Paractinoplanes abujensis: one gene and its partner. The protein of the gene in region 2 interacts with the protein of the main gene of each other region in a pairwise test. Links are inferred from orthologs where the notes say so. Each region holds a gene or a part of one and is shown on either strand. Other genes may lie near its edges.

Region 1 (7,187 bases), 2.9 Mb from region 2 along the record:
CGAGCACGGCGAACGGCGTGACCCGACCCGTCCGGCCGACATTCACGTCGATGTCGAGGAGCTTGGTCGTGACCTCCTCGGGCGGGTATTTGAAGGCGATGGCCCAGCGCGGCGCGCGCGACGTCGACCCCAGCCGGCCCTGGATGGCCACCGAGTCGGTCTTGATGACGACGCCGTCGATCTCGTGCTCGACGTCGTGCCGATGCTCGCCGTAATAGGCGATGTAGTCGCGGATGCCGGCCAGGTCGGGCACCAGCTTCCACCGGTCGCTGGTCGGCAGGCCCCACGCCTTCAAGGCCTCATAAGCATGGGACTGCGAGTCGGGTGCGAAACCGGCCCGCGCGCCGATGCCGTGAACGACCATGCGCAGCCCGCGGGTGGCCGTGATGCGTGGATCCTTCTGCCGGAGGCTGCCCGCGGCGGCGTTGCGCGGGTTGGCGAAGGGTGCCTTGCCCTGCTCGACCAGCGACGCGTTGAGATCGGCGAACGCGGAGACCGGGAAGTAGATCTCGCCGCGGACCTCGACCAGGTCGGGCGGGTTGTCGCCGGCCAGCCGCTCGGGGATCTCGCGGATCGTGCGCACGTTGGACGTCACGTCCTCCCCCGTGCGCCCGTCGCCCCGGGTGGCCCCGCGGACGAGGCGACCCTTCTCGTACGTCAGGTTGATCGCCAGACCGTCGACCTTGAGCTCGCAGATGAACTCGGCCGGGCCGCCCGCGTCGCGCAGCGTGCGCTCGACCCAGGCTGCAAGCTCGTCGTCGTCGAAGACATTGTCGAGCGACATCATGCGCTCGGCGTGCTCGACCGGGGTGAACAGCGTGGAGAACGTGCCGCCGACATTTTGCGTGGGGGACTCGGGCGTGCGCAGCGCGGGGAACTCGGCCTCGAGCGCCTCGAGCTCGCGCAGCAGCTTGTCGAACTCGGCATCGGAGATGGTCGGCGAGTCGAGCACGTAATACCGGTATTGGTGGCCGCGCAGCTCGTCGCTCAGCTCGGCATGCCGCGCGCTGGCCTCCGAGGTCGGGTCTTTGCCGGCGGCCGCCTCCTGCTCAGCAGTGGGCTGCGCATCCACGATCTCTTCAGACACCGGAACCTCCGCGTTCGAGAACTACCGAGAACGGTAGTCGCCACCCCTGACATTTTCGGTGCTGGGCACGCCTGTGCGGCGGTTGTCCACAGTTCGAAGTTATCCACAGGGGCGTCCGCGAAGATCGGCGAACTTGAGTAAAATTGCCGGTGGCGGAGGCCCCCGGGGAGGGTGGGCTGGACCGGCGTGATGATCATGGGGAAGGGGCTGCCGGCTAGACCTCGGAGAGCCGCCGCCCCGCTTCACGGCAAGCGGTCAGCACCGCCCGCGCATAGCTGGGCGACGCCCCGCTCAGCCCGCAAGCAGGCGTGATCACCACTTGGCGCGGCAGCAGCCCCGGCGCGAAGGCGAGCCGCTTCCACAGCGTGCCGACCCGGTCGGCCACCTTCTTGCCGTCGATCCCGCCCGCCGGCGGGGTGGTCGGCGCCGCTCCCGCGAACAACCCGAGACCGGCTTCGAGCATCTCCCCCAGCGGGTCGAGATCTTTCAGCAGCGACAGGTCGAGTGCCACGGCCGCCGCCCGGGCGTCGAGGAAGACCTGCAGCGGCACGTCGGGGGCGCAGCAGTGTGCGATCACCGGCACGCCGACGGCTTCGACGACCGTTCGCAGGGCCGAGGCGGCGTCGGGGCCGGGCACGGCCCGGTAGGCGCCCAGCCCGCTTTCGGTGGGCACCCGCCCGGCCAGCACGGCGGGCAGTGACGGCTCGTCGAGCTGGAGCAGGAGCTCGGCCCGGGGCAGGCGTTTGCGCAGGTCGTCCACGTGCCGCCGGAGGCCTTCGGCCAGCGAGTCGGTAAGGTCGCGGACCGCTCCGGCGTCGCGCAGCAGCCGGCCGCCCATGGGCCGGTCGATCGAGGCGGCCAGCGTCCACGGGCCGGCCGTCTGCACTTTGAGCGGCCCCGCGTATTTCTCGCCCTGTTCGGTGAGCTGGTCGAGGTCGCGTTCGAGCAGGTCGGCCGTGACCCGCATGTCTTTGCCGGGGCGGGGCGCGACCTGCCAGCGCCCGGCGTAGAGCTGCACCGACAGGTCGATCAGGAACCCGGCGCTGCGTCCGATGATGTCGGCGCCGGGGCCGCGACCGGGCAGTTCGGCCAGGTGGGGCAGGTCGGGCAGTTCGCCCAGGACGATGCGCTGGGCTTCGGCGATGTCGGTGCCGGGCAGCGACCCGATGCCCGTAGCCGACCCGGGCCGCCAGGGGAAGTCAGGCACGCGGAGCCGTCCGAGAAGAGCCGGGGAAGTCAGGCACGTGAGGCCGTCCAAGAAGAGCCGGGGAAGTCAGGCACGTGAAGCCGTCCAAGAAGAGCCGGGGAAGTCAGGCACGTGAGGCCGCCAGCGGGGCCGCCGCCGTGATCGTCGCCGAGCCCAGCACCACGTCGCCTTCGGGTGAGCGCTGGTAGGCCACGATCGCCTGGCCGGCCGCGACACCGCGGGCCGGGGTGGTCAGCCGGGCGGTCAGCGTGTCGCCGTCGACGGTGACCGTGGCCGGGTAGACCTCGCCGTGGGCCCGCAGCTGCACTTCGCATTCGAGCGGTGACGCAGCGCCGTGCCAGATGACCTTGGTCGCGGTCACCTCGCTGACTTCAAGGTCTTCGCGGGGGCCGACGGTCACCGTGTTGGTCACCGGGGTGATCGACAGCACGTAGCGGGGGCGGCCGTCGGCTGCGGGGACGCGCAGGTCGAGACCCTTGCGCTGGCCCACCGTGAACCCGTAGGCGCCGTTGTGCCCGCCGAGGCGTTCGCCGGTGCGGCCGTCCACGATGTCGCCGGGCGCGTCGCCCAACTTGCCGCGCAGGAAGCCCTGGGTGTCGCCGTCGGCGATGAAGCAGATGTCGTGCGAGTCGGGCTTGTCGGCCACGGCCAGCCCGCGCCGGGCCGCCTCTTCGCGCACCTGGGCCTTGGTCGAGTCGCCGAGCGGGAAGACCGCGCGGTCGAGCTGGGCCCGGGTGAGCACGGCCAGCACGTACGACTGGTCCTTGCCCTCGTCGACGCTGCGGCGCAGCAGCCCGTCGGCCCCGAGGCGCGCGTGGTGGCCGGTGACGACGGCGTCGAAGCCGAGCGCGACGGCCCGGTCGAGCACCGCCTCGAACTTGATCTTCTCGTTGCAGCGCAGGCACGGGTTGGGGGTGCGGCCGGCCGAGTATTCCGCCACGAAGTCGTCGACGACGCTGGCCTGGAACTGTTCGGCCATGTCCCACACGTAGAAGGGGATGCCGATCACGTCGGCGGCGCGGCGCGCGTCGCGGGAGTCTTCCAGCGTGCAGCAGCCGCGGGCGCCGGTCCGGTAGGTCTGGGGGTTGCGCGCCAGCGCCAGGTGCACGCCGGTGACGTCGTGGCCGGCGGCGTGGGCGCGCGCGGCGGCGACGGCGGAATCGACGCCGCCCGACATGGCCGCTAGAACTCGCATGACTCCCAGCCTAACGGGGTGTTTTCCAGGCGGTGGCACGGCGGGCGCGCTCGACGGCGCCGGGCAGCGCGGCCAGCAGTGCGTCCACGTCGTGCGTCGTGCTGGTGTGCCCGAGCGTGAAGCGCAGCGAGGAGCGGGCCCGGTCGTCGTCGGCACCCATGGCCAGCAGCACGTGACTGGGCTGGGCCACCCCGGCCGAGCAGGCCGAGCCGGTCGAGCAGCAGACCCCCTGCGCGTCCAGGAGCAGCAGCAACGCGTCGCCTTCGCAGCCGGGGAAGCTGAAGTGCGCGTTGCCGGGCTGCCGGTCGGCCGGGTCACCGTTGAGGATCGCGTCGGGCACGGCGGCGCGGACCCGGCGCACGAGTTCGTCGCGCAGGGCGCCGATCCGTTCCGCGTACGCGGCCTGGCTCTTGACTGTGATCTCGACCGCAGTGGCGAAGGCGGCCACCCCGGCCGTGTCGAGGGTGCCCGACCGCACGTCGCGTTCCTGTCCGCCGCCGTGCAGCAGCGGGGTGCAGGCCACGTCGCGGCCGAGCAGCAGCGCGCCGACGCCGACCGGGCCGCCGACCTTGTGCCCGGTGACCGTCATGGCCGCGGCGCCGCTGGCGGTGAAGTCGACCGGCACCTGCCCGACGGCCTGCACGGCGTCGGTGTGGAACGGCACTCCGGCCGCGGCGGCCACGCGCGCGAGCTCGGCCACGGGCTGGATCGTGCCGACCTCGTTGTTGGCCCACTGCACGCTGATCACGGCGATCTCTTCCCCGTACGCCTGCAGCAGCTCGGCCAGCGCGGCCGGGTCGACTCGCCCTGCGCCGTCGACCGGCAGCCAGCTGAGCTGGGCGCCTTCGTGCGTGCCGAGCCACTCGGCGGCGTCCATGACGGCGTGGTGCTCGACCGCGGAGGCGACCACGCGGCTGCGGTTGAGCGAGCCGGCCCGCCGGGCCCAGAAGATGCCCTTGACGGCCAGGTTGTCGGCTTCGGTGCCGCCGCTGGTGAAGATCACCTCGGAGGGCCGGGCGCCGAGGGCGGCCGCGATGCGTTCGCGCGACTCCTCGACCAGGCGCCGGGCGCGTCGCCCGGCCGCGTGCAGGGACGACGGATTACCGGCCTCGCGGGCCGCCGCAACATATGCCGCCAGCGCCTCGTCGAGCATCGGCGTGGTCGCAGCGTGATCCAAGTAGGCCATCAGTCCCCAAGCTTATGCCTCGGTCCGCCCACGACGAACGGCCCGGCGCTGAGCACCGAGCCGTTCGTCACATAGGCGGAACCTACTTACGCTTACGGATCTCGTCGGCCGCCTGCGGGATGATCTTGAACAGGTCGCCGACCACGCCGTAGTCGGCCAGCTCGAAGATCGGGGCCTCGGGGTCCTTGTTGACCGCGACGATCGTCTTGCTGGTCTGCATGCCGGCCCGGTGCTGGATCGCGCCGGAGATGCCCAGCGCCACGTACAGCTGCGGGGAGACCGTCTTGCCGGTCTGGCCGACCTGGAACTGGTGCGGGTAGTAGCCGGAGTCGACGGCCGCGCGGGACGCGCCGACGGCACCGCCGAGCAGGTCGGCCAGCTCCTCGACCAGCTTGAAGTTGTCGGCGTTGCCCACGCCGCGGCCGCCGGAGACGACGATGCCGGCCTCGGTCAGCTCGGGGCGCGAGCCTCTCTGCTCGACGACCCGCTCGACCACCTTGGTCAGCTTGTCGGTGTCAGCCACGTCGACCTCGATCGACGAGACGGCGGCGTCGACCGGCGACGCCGACGGGGTGACCGAGTTGGGGCGGATCGTCACGATCGGCAGGCCCTTGGTGACCTTGGACTTGACGATCCCGGAGCCGGCGAAGACGGCCTGCGTGGCGGTGCCGTCGGCGGCCACCTCGACAGCGTCGGTGAGCAGCCCGTTGTCGAGCTTGACGGCCAGCCGCCCGGCGATCTCCTTGCCCTCCTGGGTGGAGGCCAGCAGCACCGCCGCGGGCTGCTTCTCCCGTACGAGGCCGGCCAGCACGGCCGCCTTGGGAGCCACCAGATAACCGTCGACGTCGTCACCGGAGGCGACGTAGACCTTCTCGGCGCCATACTCGCCGAGCTTGGCCGTGTCGGCCTCACCGAACACGACCGCCGAGACCGAGCCGAGCCCGCGGGCGATGGTCAGCATCTCCAGCGTGACCTTCTTGACGCCGTTCTCGACGACAACCAGCACTTCAGCCATGATTTCCTCTCCCCCGGCTCAGACGAACTTCTCGGTGGCGAGGTACGCGACCAGCTGCGTGCCGCCGTCGCCCTCGTCGGTGACCTTCTGCCCGGCCGAGCGCGGCGGGCGCGGCGCGAACTCGAGCACGGCGCTGGTTGCTCCGGCCGTCCCGACCTCGTCGGGAGAGATGCCGAGGTCGGCCAGCGAGAGCGCCTGCACCGGCTTCTTCTTCGCGGCCATGATGCCCTTGAAGGACGGGTACCGCGGCTCGTTGATGGTGTCCCACACGCTGACGACGGCCGGGGTGGCCGCGGTGACCACCTCGTAGCCCTCGTCGGTCTGGCGCTCGATCGTCAGCTGCGAGCCGTCCACGGTGAGCTTGCGCGCGCCGGTCAGCGCGGCGATGCCCAGCCGCTCGGCCAGCATGTGCGGCAGCACCTGGACCCGGCCGTCGGTCGACTCGGCCCCGGCGATGATCAGGTCGGCGTTGAGGGTCTTGAGCGCCTCGGCCAGCACCTTGGAGGTGGCGACGGCGCACGAGCCGTGCAGCGCGTCGTCGGAGACGTGCACGGCCTTGTCGGGGCCCATGCTCAGCGCCTTGCGGATGGACTCGGTCGCACCGGCCGGGCCCATCGTCAGGACGGTGACCTCGCCACCGTGCGCCTCTTTGAGCTTCAAGGCTTCCTCGATGGCGTACTCGTCCATCTCGTTGATGACATTGTTCGCCGATGCGCGTTCGACCGTGTTGTCGGCGCTCAGCGTGCGCTCGGCACCGGAGTCGGGCACCTGCTTGACCAGTACGACGATATTCATCGCGCTCCTACGACCTCCTGTTGTGAACGCACCGTTGCGACCGGACGCCTCCCGATAGGTTACCCGTCGGTAGCTTAGGCGTCGTCGGCCACGAAGAGTGACTCACCTCACCCATATCGACCGTCGAATGGCTACAGTCGGTGCAGGGAGGTGTACGAAATGTCCGGCCCTACCACTCCGCTGGCGGACGGGTTGCTTCCGTCCGCCTCACATCGTCTACCACGCGGCCCCGGCATGGTGCTGGAGACCCATGGCCGAGTGGACCCCGACTCACCGTGGTGCAAGTGCGGTCATCTGCGCGAGGCCTGCGTGAGTGACGAAGTCCGCACCCTGTGGGCCGACCTTCTGCACCCCACGGGTCAATAATCGCTCTGTGTTCGGTGGCCTGCGGCAGTGGATCGACCCGGAGAAGACGCCCACGGTCGGCCGCGCCCCCGACTACCGGTTCTCCCTCGCCAACGAGCGCACGTTCCTGGCCTGGATCCGTACGGGCCTGGCGCTGGTCGCGGGCGGGCTCGGCTGCGCCCAGTTCCTGCCGCCGCTGCCGATCACCTATCTCCGCGAGATCATCGCCGTCGCGCTGCTCGTGCTGGGTGGGATCGTGGCGCTGCGGGCGGTCGACCACTGGGCCCGCACCGAACGGGCCATGCGGCTCGGTGAGGAACTGCCCGGCTCGAAGTTCCCCGCCCTGCTGGCCGTGAT
Region 2 (7,275 bases):
CGATGGTGGGACCGATCTTCCTGGCCCTCGGCGCACCGGTCACGCTGGCCCTGCGCACGCTGCCCGCCGCGCCCCGCAAGAAGCTGCTCGCGGTCGTGCACAGCCGGGTCGCCCGCGTCCTGACGTTCCCGCTGGTCGCGTTCGGCATCTTCGTGGCCAACCCGTTCGTCCTGTACTTCACCGACCTCTACCGGCAGACGCTGCTGCACCCGTGGCTGCACGAGTTCGTCCACGTCCACTTCATCGTCACCGGCTGCCTGTTCTTCTGGCCGCTGCTGGGCCTGGACCCGCTGCCCGGCCGCTGGCCCTATCCGGGCCGCGCGCTGCTGATGGTGCTGTCGGTGCCGTTCCACACCGTGCTCGGGCTGACGATCATGCAGAGCGCGACGCTCCTGGCCGGTGACTACTACCCGAGCCTGGGCCTGAGCTGGCTCGACCCCAAGGCCGACCAGGTCACGGCGGGCGGCATCCTGTGGGCCGGCGGCGAGATCGTCAGCGTCACCATGCTCGGCATCCTGGTGCTCCAGTGGGTGCGCCAGTCCGAGCGCGAGGCCCGCCGGATCGACCGCGCGCTCGACCGGCAGGAAGCCGAGGAGGCCGCCGAGCAGGCCCGCAAAGATGAAGCCAGGATCACAAACGGGGCCCCCGCCGACACCGCCGGACCGGGGTCCGACACCGCGTAAACCGGTCCGTTACGATCGGCGGGCACCTACGACGTGAACCGGGGCACATTATGAGCGACGAACCGACTCAGTACACGGTCCTGCTGTACAGCGACGACGCCGCCGTGCGCGACCGCATCCGGATGGCGATCGGGGTGCGCCCCGCGGCCGACCTCAAGGTCGAGTTCGCCGACGCCGCCACCTGGGAAGACTGCCGGGATCTGCTGGACAAGTACGAGATCGACCTGATGGTCCTCGACGGCGAGGCGTCGCCCGCGGGCGGCTTGGGCATCGCCCGTCAGACCAAGGACGAGTACGCCACGCCCCCGCCCGTCTGCGTCGTCATCGCCCGGGCCGCCGACCGCTGGCTCGCGGCCTACGCGCAGGTCGACCAGACCCTGGTCGCGCCGCTCGACCCGGTCACCACCGGGCAGACCGTCGCCGCCATGCTCCGCGCCCGCCGCAACGGTGCGATCCCCCTGGGCACGCTCGGCACGCTGGGTTAATTCCCCGACGAACGAAAGGGCCCCCGCTGTGGGCGCACGCACCTGGCCGAACCTGACGAGTGCCCTGCTGCGGGGCGAGGAGCTCGGAACCCCCGACACGGCCTGGGCCATGGGCGAGATCATGGCCGGCAACGCCACCCCGGCCCAGATCGCCGGGTTCGCCATCGCGCTGCGGGCCAAGGGCGAGACCCCGGGCGAACTGGCCGGCCTGGTCGAGGCCATGCTGGCCAACGCCACGCTGGTCGAGCTGCCCGAGTCCGTGCGCACCGACGCGGTCGACGTGGTCGGCACCGGCGGCGACCGGGCCAACACCGTGAACATCTCCACGATGGCGGCGATCATCACAGCCGCCGCCGGTGTGACGGTGGTCAAGCACGGCAGCCGGTCCGCCTCGTCCAGCACCGGCACGGCCGATCTGCTGGAGCATTTCGGCATCCCGCTCGACCTCGGTCCCGAGGGCGTGGTGAGCACGGTGACCGGCGCCGGCGTGGGCTTCTGTTTCGCGGCCCGGTTCCACCCCGGCATGCGGCACGCCGCCGTCACGCGGCGCGAGCTGGGCGTGCCCACGTTCTTCAACATGCTGGGCCCGCTGACCAACCCGGCCCGCCCCACGGCGGCCGCGGTCGGCTGTTTCGATCTGCGGATGGCCCCGGTGATGGCGGCCGTCTTCGCCCGGCGCGGCGACTCGGCGCTGGTGATGCGGGGCGAGGACGGGCTGGACGAGTTCACCACCTCCGCTCCCACCCGTCTCTGGCAGGCCAAGGACGGTCAGGTCACCGAGCACGTGATCGACGCCGTCGAGCTGGGCCTGCCGCGCAGTGAGCCGGGCGCCCTGCGGGGCGGCGACACGCCGTTCAACGCCGACGTGGCCCATCGGACGTTCGCCGGCGAGCCCGGCCCGGTGCGCGACGCGGTGGTGCTCAACGTGGCGGCCGCCCTGGCCGCGCACGAAGGCTTCCCCGGCGACCTGAGAGACACGCTGCGGGCCGGAATAGCCCGGGCCCAGGCAACGATCGACTCCGGCGCCGCGACGGCTCAGCTGGCCCGCTGGGTGGATGCGGCGCAGAAGGCCAAAGCCGCCGAGTAGGCCCTCGGAGCAATTTCACAGCGGACACGCCGCCGCGAATGCTCCCATATGCCTGATTTACGTGGCAGCGTCGGAATCAGTTTCGGGTAATCACCTTCCGGCGAAGAGGAGGCCACCCGTGTCGTATCAAGAACCCCGCTGTGTCATCTGCGACAGCGACATGATGTTCGAGGTGCCGGCGACCCCGGACGGCGAGGTCGAGGAGCTGGTCTGCCGTCGCTGCGGCGCCGCCGAGGTCGTCACCCCCGTCGTAGCCCACCTGTGGCCGGGGCGCACCCCGGTCCTCCCCCAGCAACGCCGAGCCGCCTGACAACGAACACGACGAAGCCCGGCGCCCCATGAGGGTGCCGGGCTTCGTCAAATCTTCGGCTCAGTGCTCGGCGGGGTGCCGCGTGCCCGTGTAGTACTCGAAGATCATGGCGCTGGACGAGACGATGACCAGAATCAGGCCGAAGGCGACCAGCCACCACATCCAGAACACCAGGCCGAGGCCCGCGATCGTGGCCGACAGGGCAATGCCGAACGGCCAGTAGCTGCCCGGGCTGAAGAAGCCGATCTCGCCCGCGCCCTCGGCGATCTCGCCGTCCTCACGGTCTTCCGGCCGCAGGTCGATGCGCCGGGCGACGAACCAGAAGAAGCCGCCGCACATCGAGCAGAGCAGTCCGGACAGGATCAGCGCGACAGTGCCGACCCACTCGACGTGGGTGCCGGTGCCACGGGTGTAGAAGCCGTAGACGATGGCCGCTCCGAAGAGGAAGACGGCGACGCCGACGAAGATCTTGTATTCGGTACGCACGTTCCCCTACTTCCCGGCCGTCGCGGCCGCACCGGTGCCGGCGGCAACCGCGCCGTTCTGGTTCCAGCCGTTCTTCTGGCGCCGCGAGTCGAACGGCTCGGTCGTGGTGGCGTACGCCTGGTCGCCGGTGAACCCGATCGCGGCCATCGCCTCCTGCGTGGAGGACCCGTCCCGCTTGGCCGCCAGGAACTGGTCGAACCGCTCGGGAGAGACCACCACGAGCTCGAAGTTCATGAAGGCGTGATAAGTCCCGCAGAGCTCGGCGCAGCGGCCGACGTAGCGGCCCTCCTTGTCGAGAGTGATCTCGAAGGTGTTGCGCACGTTGCCCGGGAAGACGTCCCGCTTGAACAGGATCTCGGGGACCCAGAACGAGTGGATGACGTCCTTGCTGGTCTCCTCGAACCGGATCTTCTCGTTGGTCGGGAGGACCAGGATCGGGATGACGTCGGAGGAGCCGACCGTCGAGGCGACCGTGTTGGCCTCGGCGCCCATGCCGTCGCGGTAGTTGAACTGCCAGTTCCACTTGAACGCGACGACCTCGACGACCTGGTCGGGGTTCTTCGAGAGCTTGTCCACGTCGGTCTGCACGATCGCCGTGTAGTAGAAGAGGATCGCCACGATCAGCACCGGGGTGACCGTGTAGAGGACCTCCATCGGCATGTTGAACCGGGTCTGCACGGGCAGCTCGTCGCCGCGCTTGCGGTACCGGATGATGCACCAGAAGATCAGGCCCCACACGAAGACGCCGACGACCAGCGCCGCGATCGTCGAGGCGATCCACAGGTCGTACATCTTGTGCGCCTGCAGGGTGATGCCCTTGCCGGGCCATCCGAAGTGGCCGAAGGCGTTTCCGACGCCCTCAAGGGAACATCCCGAGAGCAGCATCAGCAGCGCCGTGCCGCTGAGGCCGAGCCCGGCGATCCGGACTGCAGCTCGCGACCGCGCGGCCGAACTCTTTGCGCTCACCTGCTTTTGCCTCCTTAGCAGCGCCGCCTCCCGCCCGAAACGGACACGAGTGGCCAGGCGTTACCGACGGTCGCACACTACTCGACCAGGCCCTGACACACCTTTGCGGGGGTCCGATCTTCGACCGTGCGCGTATACCCCTCGACAATCGGACGATACCGTTCCTGGGGTGGAAAACACGGGCGATCCCGCTGGTCCGGTCGCGTACCTCGACGCGGCCACCGCAAGTCCGCTGCATCCGGTGGCCCGCGAGGCCCTGCTGGCCGCGCTGGCCGACGGCTGGGCCGACCCCGCGCGCCTCTATTCCGCGGGCCGGCGGGCCCAGCAGCTCTCCGACGCCGCCCGGGCCGCGTTCGCCGAGGTGCTGGGCGTACGTCCCGACGAGGTCTCGTTCTGGCCCTCGGGCACGGCCGCCGCGCAGGCCGCCGTCCTCGGGGCACTGGCCGGGCGGGCCCGGCAGGGCGACACGCTGGTGCATTCGGCGATCGAGCACTCCGCGGTGCTGCACGCGGCCGCCCGCGGCAAGGCGGTCGAGGTGGGCGTGGACCGGCTGGGCCGGCTCGACCTCGACGCCTGGGAGCGGGCCGTGTCCGCGCCCGGGGTCGCGCTGGCCGCCCTGATCAGCGCGAGTCACGAGGTGGGCACGGTGCAGCCGGTCGCGGCGGCCGCGGCGTACTGCGACGAGGCGGGGGTTCCGCTGTTCGTCGACGCCGCCCAGTCGGTGGGCCGGGCCGACGTGCCGCCGGGCTGGTCGCTGCTGAGCGCGAGCGCGCACAAGTGGGGCGGCCCGCCCGGCGTCGGCGTGCTGGTGGTCCGCAAGGGTGTGCGCTGGATCTCCCCGTACCCGCAGGATGATCTTTATCGCCCCGGCCTGCCCGGCAGCGCCGACCTGCCCGCCGTGGTCGCCGCCGCGGCCGGTCTGCGCGCCGTCCGGGCCGAGGCCGCGACCGAGTCCGTACGGCTGAGCGCGCTCGTCGGCCGCATCCGCGCGCGCGTGCCCGAGCTGGTGCCGGACGTGGAGGTGGTCGGCGACCCCGACGAGCGGCTGCCCCACCTGGTCACGTTCTCGTGCCTGTACGTCGACGGCGAGGCCCTGCTGCACGCGCTGGACCGGGCCGGTTTCGCCGTCTCGTCCGGCTCGTCGTGCACGGCGTCGACGCTGCGGCCCAGCCACGTGCTGGAGGCGATGGGGGTGCTCAGCCACGGCAACGTCCGGGTCTCGCTGCACCGCGGCACGACCGAGGCCGATGTGGAGCGGTTCCTGGCCGTGCTGCCGGGCCTGGTCGAAGGCATCCGGCGGGAGGCGGGGATGTGATCGAGCTGGACTGCCGGGGCCAGAAGTGCCCGCTGCCGGTGATCCGGCTGGCCCAGAACATCGGGCGGGCCGAGATCGGCGACGTCGTCCGGGTGCTGGCCGACGACCCGGCCGCGGCCAACGACATCCCGGCCTGGTGCCGCATGAAGAAACAAGAGTTCGTGGGCTCGCCGGCGCCGCACACTTTCGACGTGCGCCGGCTCAGCTGACGCAGCCCGTTCCACCACCCCGGCCGGCAGCCGCCCCTTTGCGCGGACTAGCGGCTGATGTAGCTGACGATCGCCTCGACCGGTTCGGCGGCCAGGTGCGTGTCGACGACCAGGCGCGGGCCCAGATACGGCTCGTACTCGGCCTGGCGTTCCAGCACCCGCACCCAGTCGGGCACGCCGTCGTGGTCGCGCGCCTCGAACCGCTTCTCGACCCGGCGGCGGTGCTCGGCGTCGTCGCCCACGACCACCTCGACCACCCGCAGCGGCGCGCCGGCCCGCTCGGCCACGTCGATCCAGAGCTGACGGGCCGCCCTGACCGGACTGACCGCGTCGATGATCACGTGGTGGCCGATGCGCAGCTGCACCTCGGCCAGCGCGGCCACCGCCCCGTACGCGGCGAAACCGGGTCTCGGCTCGACGACCTCGTAGCGCTGGAGCGCGGAGTCGACGGTGTCGACCGCGAGCACGCACGCGGGCAGCTCGGTGGCCACCCGCGCGGCGAGTGAGCTCTTCCCGACACCGGGCAGACCGGCGAAGACCGCTAGAACCATGTCTCCGATCAGACCATGCGCCTGGTCAGGCCGGAAGGTAGGCCCGGATCTCGGCCGCCGCGTCGTCGCCGTAGGAGTCGGCGAAACGCTTGGCGAAGTCCTCGGCGCGGACGTCGTACTCCTGGGGGCCGACCGACTCCAGCACGAGCGCGGCCACCAGCGAGCCGACCTGGGCCGCCCGCTCCAGGCCGAGCCCCCACGAGACGGCGCTGAAGAAGCCGGCCCGGAAGCCGTCGCCGACACCGGTCGGGTCCTCGGCCAGCACGTCGCGCGCGACCGGCACGTGGATGCGCTCGATGTCGCGGCCGGTGATCTCGACGCCGTCCTTGCCGAGCGTGGTGACCCGGATCTTGACCTGCTCGAGGACCTGGTCGGAGCTGAGGCCGGCCTTGGTCTCGAGCAGCGAGCGCTCGTACTCGTTGGTGAGCAGGTAGTCCGCGCCGGTGATCAGGGTGAGCACGTCGCTGCCGTCCATGCGGGCCAGCTGCTGCGACGGGTCGGCGGCGAACTTGAAGCCCCGGGCCCGGCACTCCTGCGAGTGGCGGATCATGGCGGCCGGGTCGTTCGCGCTGATCAGCACGAGGTCGAGCCCGCCTGCGCGCTGGTCGACCGGCGACAGCTCGATGTTGCGGGCCTCGGCCATGGCGCCCGCGTAGAACGAGGCGATCTGGTTGAGGTCGTCGTCGGTGGTGCAGACGAAACGGGCCGTGTGCGCGACCTCGCTGACGTGCACCGAGTCGCAGTCGACGCCGTGGCGCTCGAGCCAGGACCGGTAGTCGGCGAAGTCGGCGCCGACCGCTCCGACCAGGATCGGCCGCAGACCGAGCTTGCCCATGCCGAACGAGATGTTGCTGGCCACGCCGCCGCGCCGGACCACCAGGTCGTCGACGAGGAACGAGAGCGAGACCTTGTGCAGCTGGTCGGCGATGAGCTGGTCGGCGAACCGCCCCGGGAAATGCATCAGGTGGTCGGTGGCGATCGAACCGGTCACGGCGATCTTCATGAGGGCCCTCGGGTTTTTCGGGAACGGGGGGCTTACGTACGCAGCCTACCGGCTGGTTACGCGCAGCAGGCCGCCCCGTTAACGGGACGGCCTGCTGAGAAGTCTCGCGGTGTGGCGTGGATCAGTGGAACGAGTCGCCACAGGCGCAGGAGTTCTGCGCGTTCGGGTTGTCGATCGTGA

The links.
Region 1: the proteins of BKA14_RS22700 (region 2) and BKA14_RS36505 interact in binary tests that used the Escherichia coli proteins (3 or more experiments, as listed by UniProt). The link is inferred for Paractinoplanes abujensis from one-to-one orthologs.

The regions. Positions count from the first base shown.
Region 1 is NZ_JACHMF010000001.1:7,917,844-7,925,030, reverse strand. The notes cover bases 2,588-5,445. They hold BKA14_RS36505 (cysteine desulfurase family protein), read right to left. Parts: upstream 4,676-5,445; coding sequence 3,500-4,675; downstream 2,588-3,499. Other genes in these bases: BKA14_RS36500 (electron transfer flavoprotein subunit alpha/FixB family protein), read right to left, coding at 4,758-5,445; mnmA (tRNA 2-thiouridine(34) synthase MnmA), read right to left, coding at 2,588-3,489. Also shown: BKA14_RS36515 (uroporphyrinogen decarboxylase/cobalamine-independent methonine synthase family protein), read right to left, coding at 1,302-2,294; more of mnmA, read right to left, coding at 2,398-2,587; more of BKA14_RS36500, read right to left, coding at 5,446-5,690; BKA14_RS36495 (electron transfer flavoprotein subunit beta/FixA family protein), read right to left, coding at 5,709-6,485; BKA14_RS36490 (YidH family protein), read left to right, coding at 6,859-7,187. UniProt on the Escherichia coli protein: Master enzyme that delivers sulfur to a number of partners involved in Fe-S cluster assembly, tRNA modification or cofactor biosynthesis. Catalyzes the removal of elemental sulfur from cysteine to produce alanine.
Region 2 is NZ_JACHMF010000001.1:5,030,592-5,037,866, forward strand. What follows is about bases 3,989-6,934. They hold BKA14_RS22700 (sulfurtransferase TusA family protein), read left to right. Parts: upstream 3,989-5,328; coding sequence 5,329-5,541; downstream 5,542-6,934. Other genes in these bases: BKA14_RS22695 (cysteine desulfurase family protein), read left to right, coding at 4,187-5,332; BKA14_RS22705 (P-loop nucleotide/nucleoside kinase family protein), read right to left, coding at 5,589-6,092; BKA14_RS22710 (carbohydrate kinase family protein), read right to left, coding at 6,118-6,934. Also shown: BKA14_RS22665 (cytochrome c oxidase assembly protein), read left to right, coding at 1-683; BKA14_RS22670 (hypothetical protein), read left to right, coding at 734-1,168; trpD (anthranilate phosphoribosyltransferase), read left to right, coding at 1,197-2,255; BKA14_RS22680 (hypothetical protein), read left to right, coding at 2,374-2,565; BKA14_RS22685 (cytochrome c oxidase subunit 4), read right to left, coding at 2,626-3,051; ctaC (aa3-type cytochrome oxidase subunit II), read right to left, coding at 3,058-3,936; more of BKA14_RS22710, read right to left, coding at 6,935-7,095; iron-sulfur cluster insertion protein ErpA, read right to left, coding at 7,217-7,275. UniProt on the Escherichia coli protein: Sulfur carrier protein involved in sulfur trafficking in the cell. Part of a sulfur-relay system required for 2-thiolation during synthesis of 2-thiouridine of the modified wobble base 5-methylaminomethyl-2-thiouridine (mnm(5)s(2)U) in tRNA.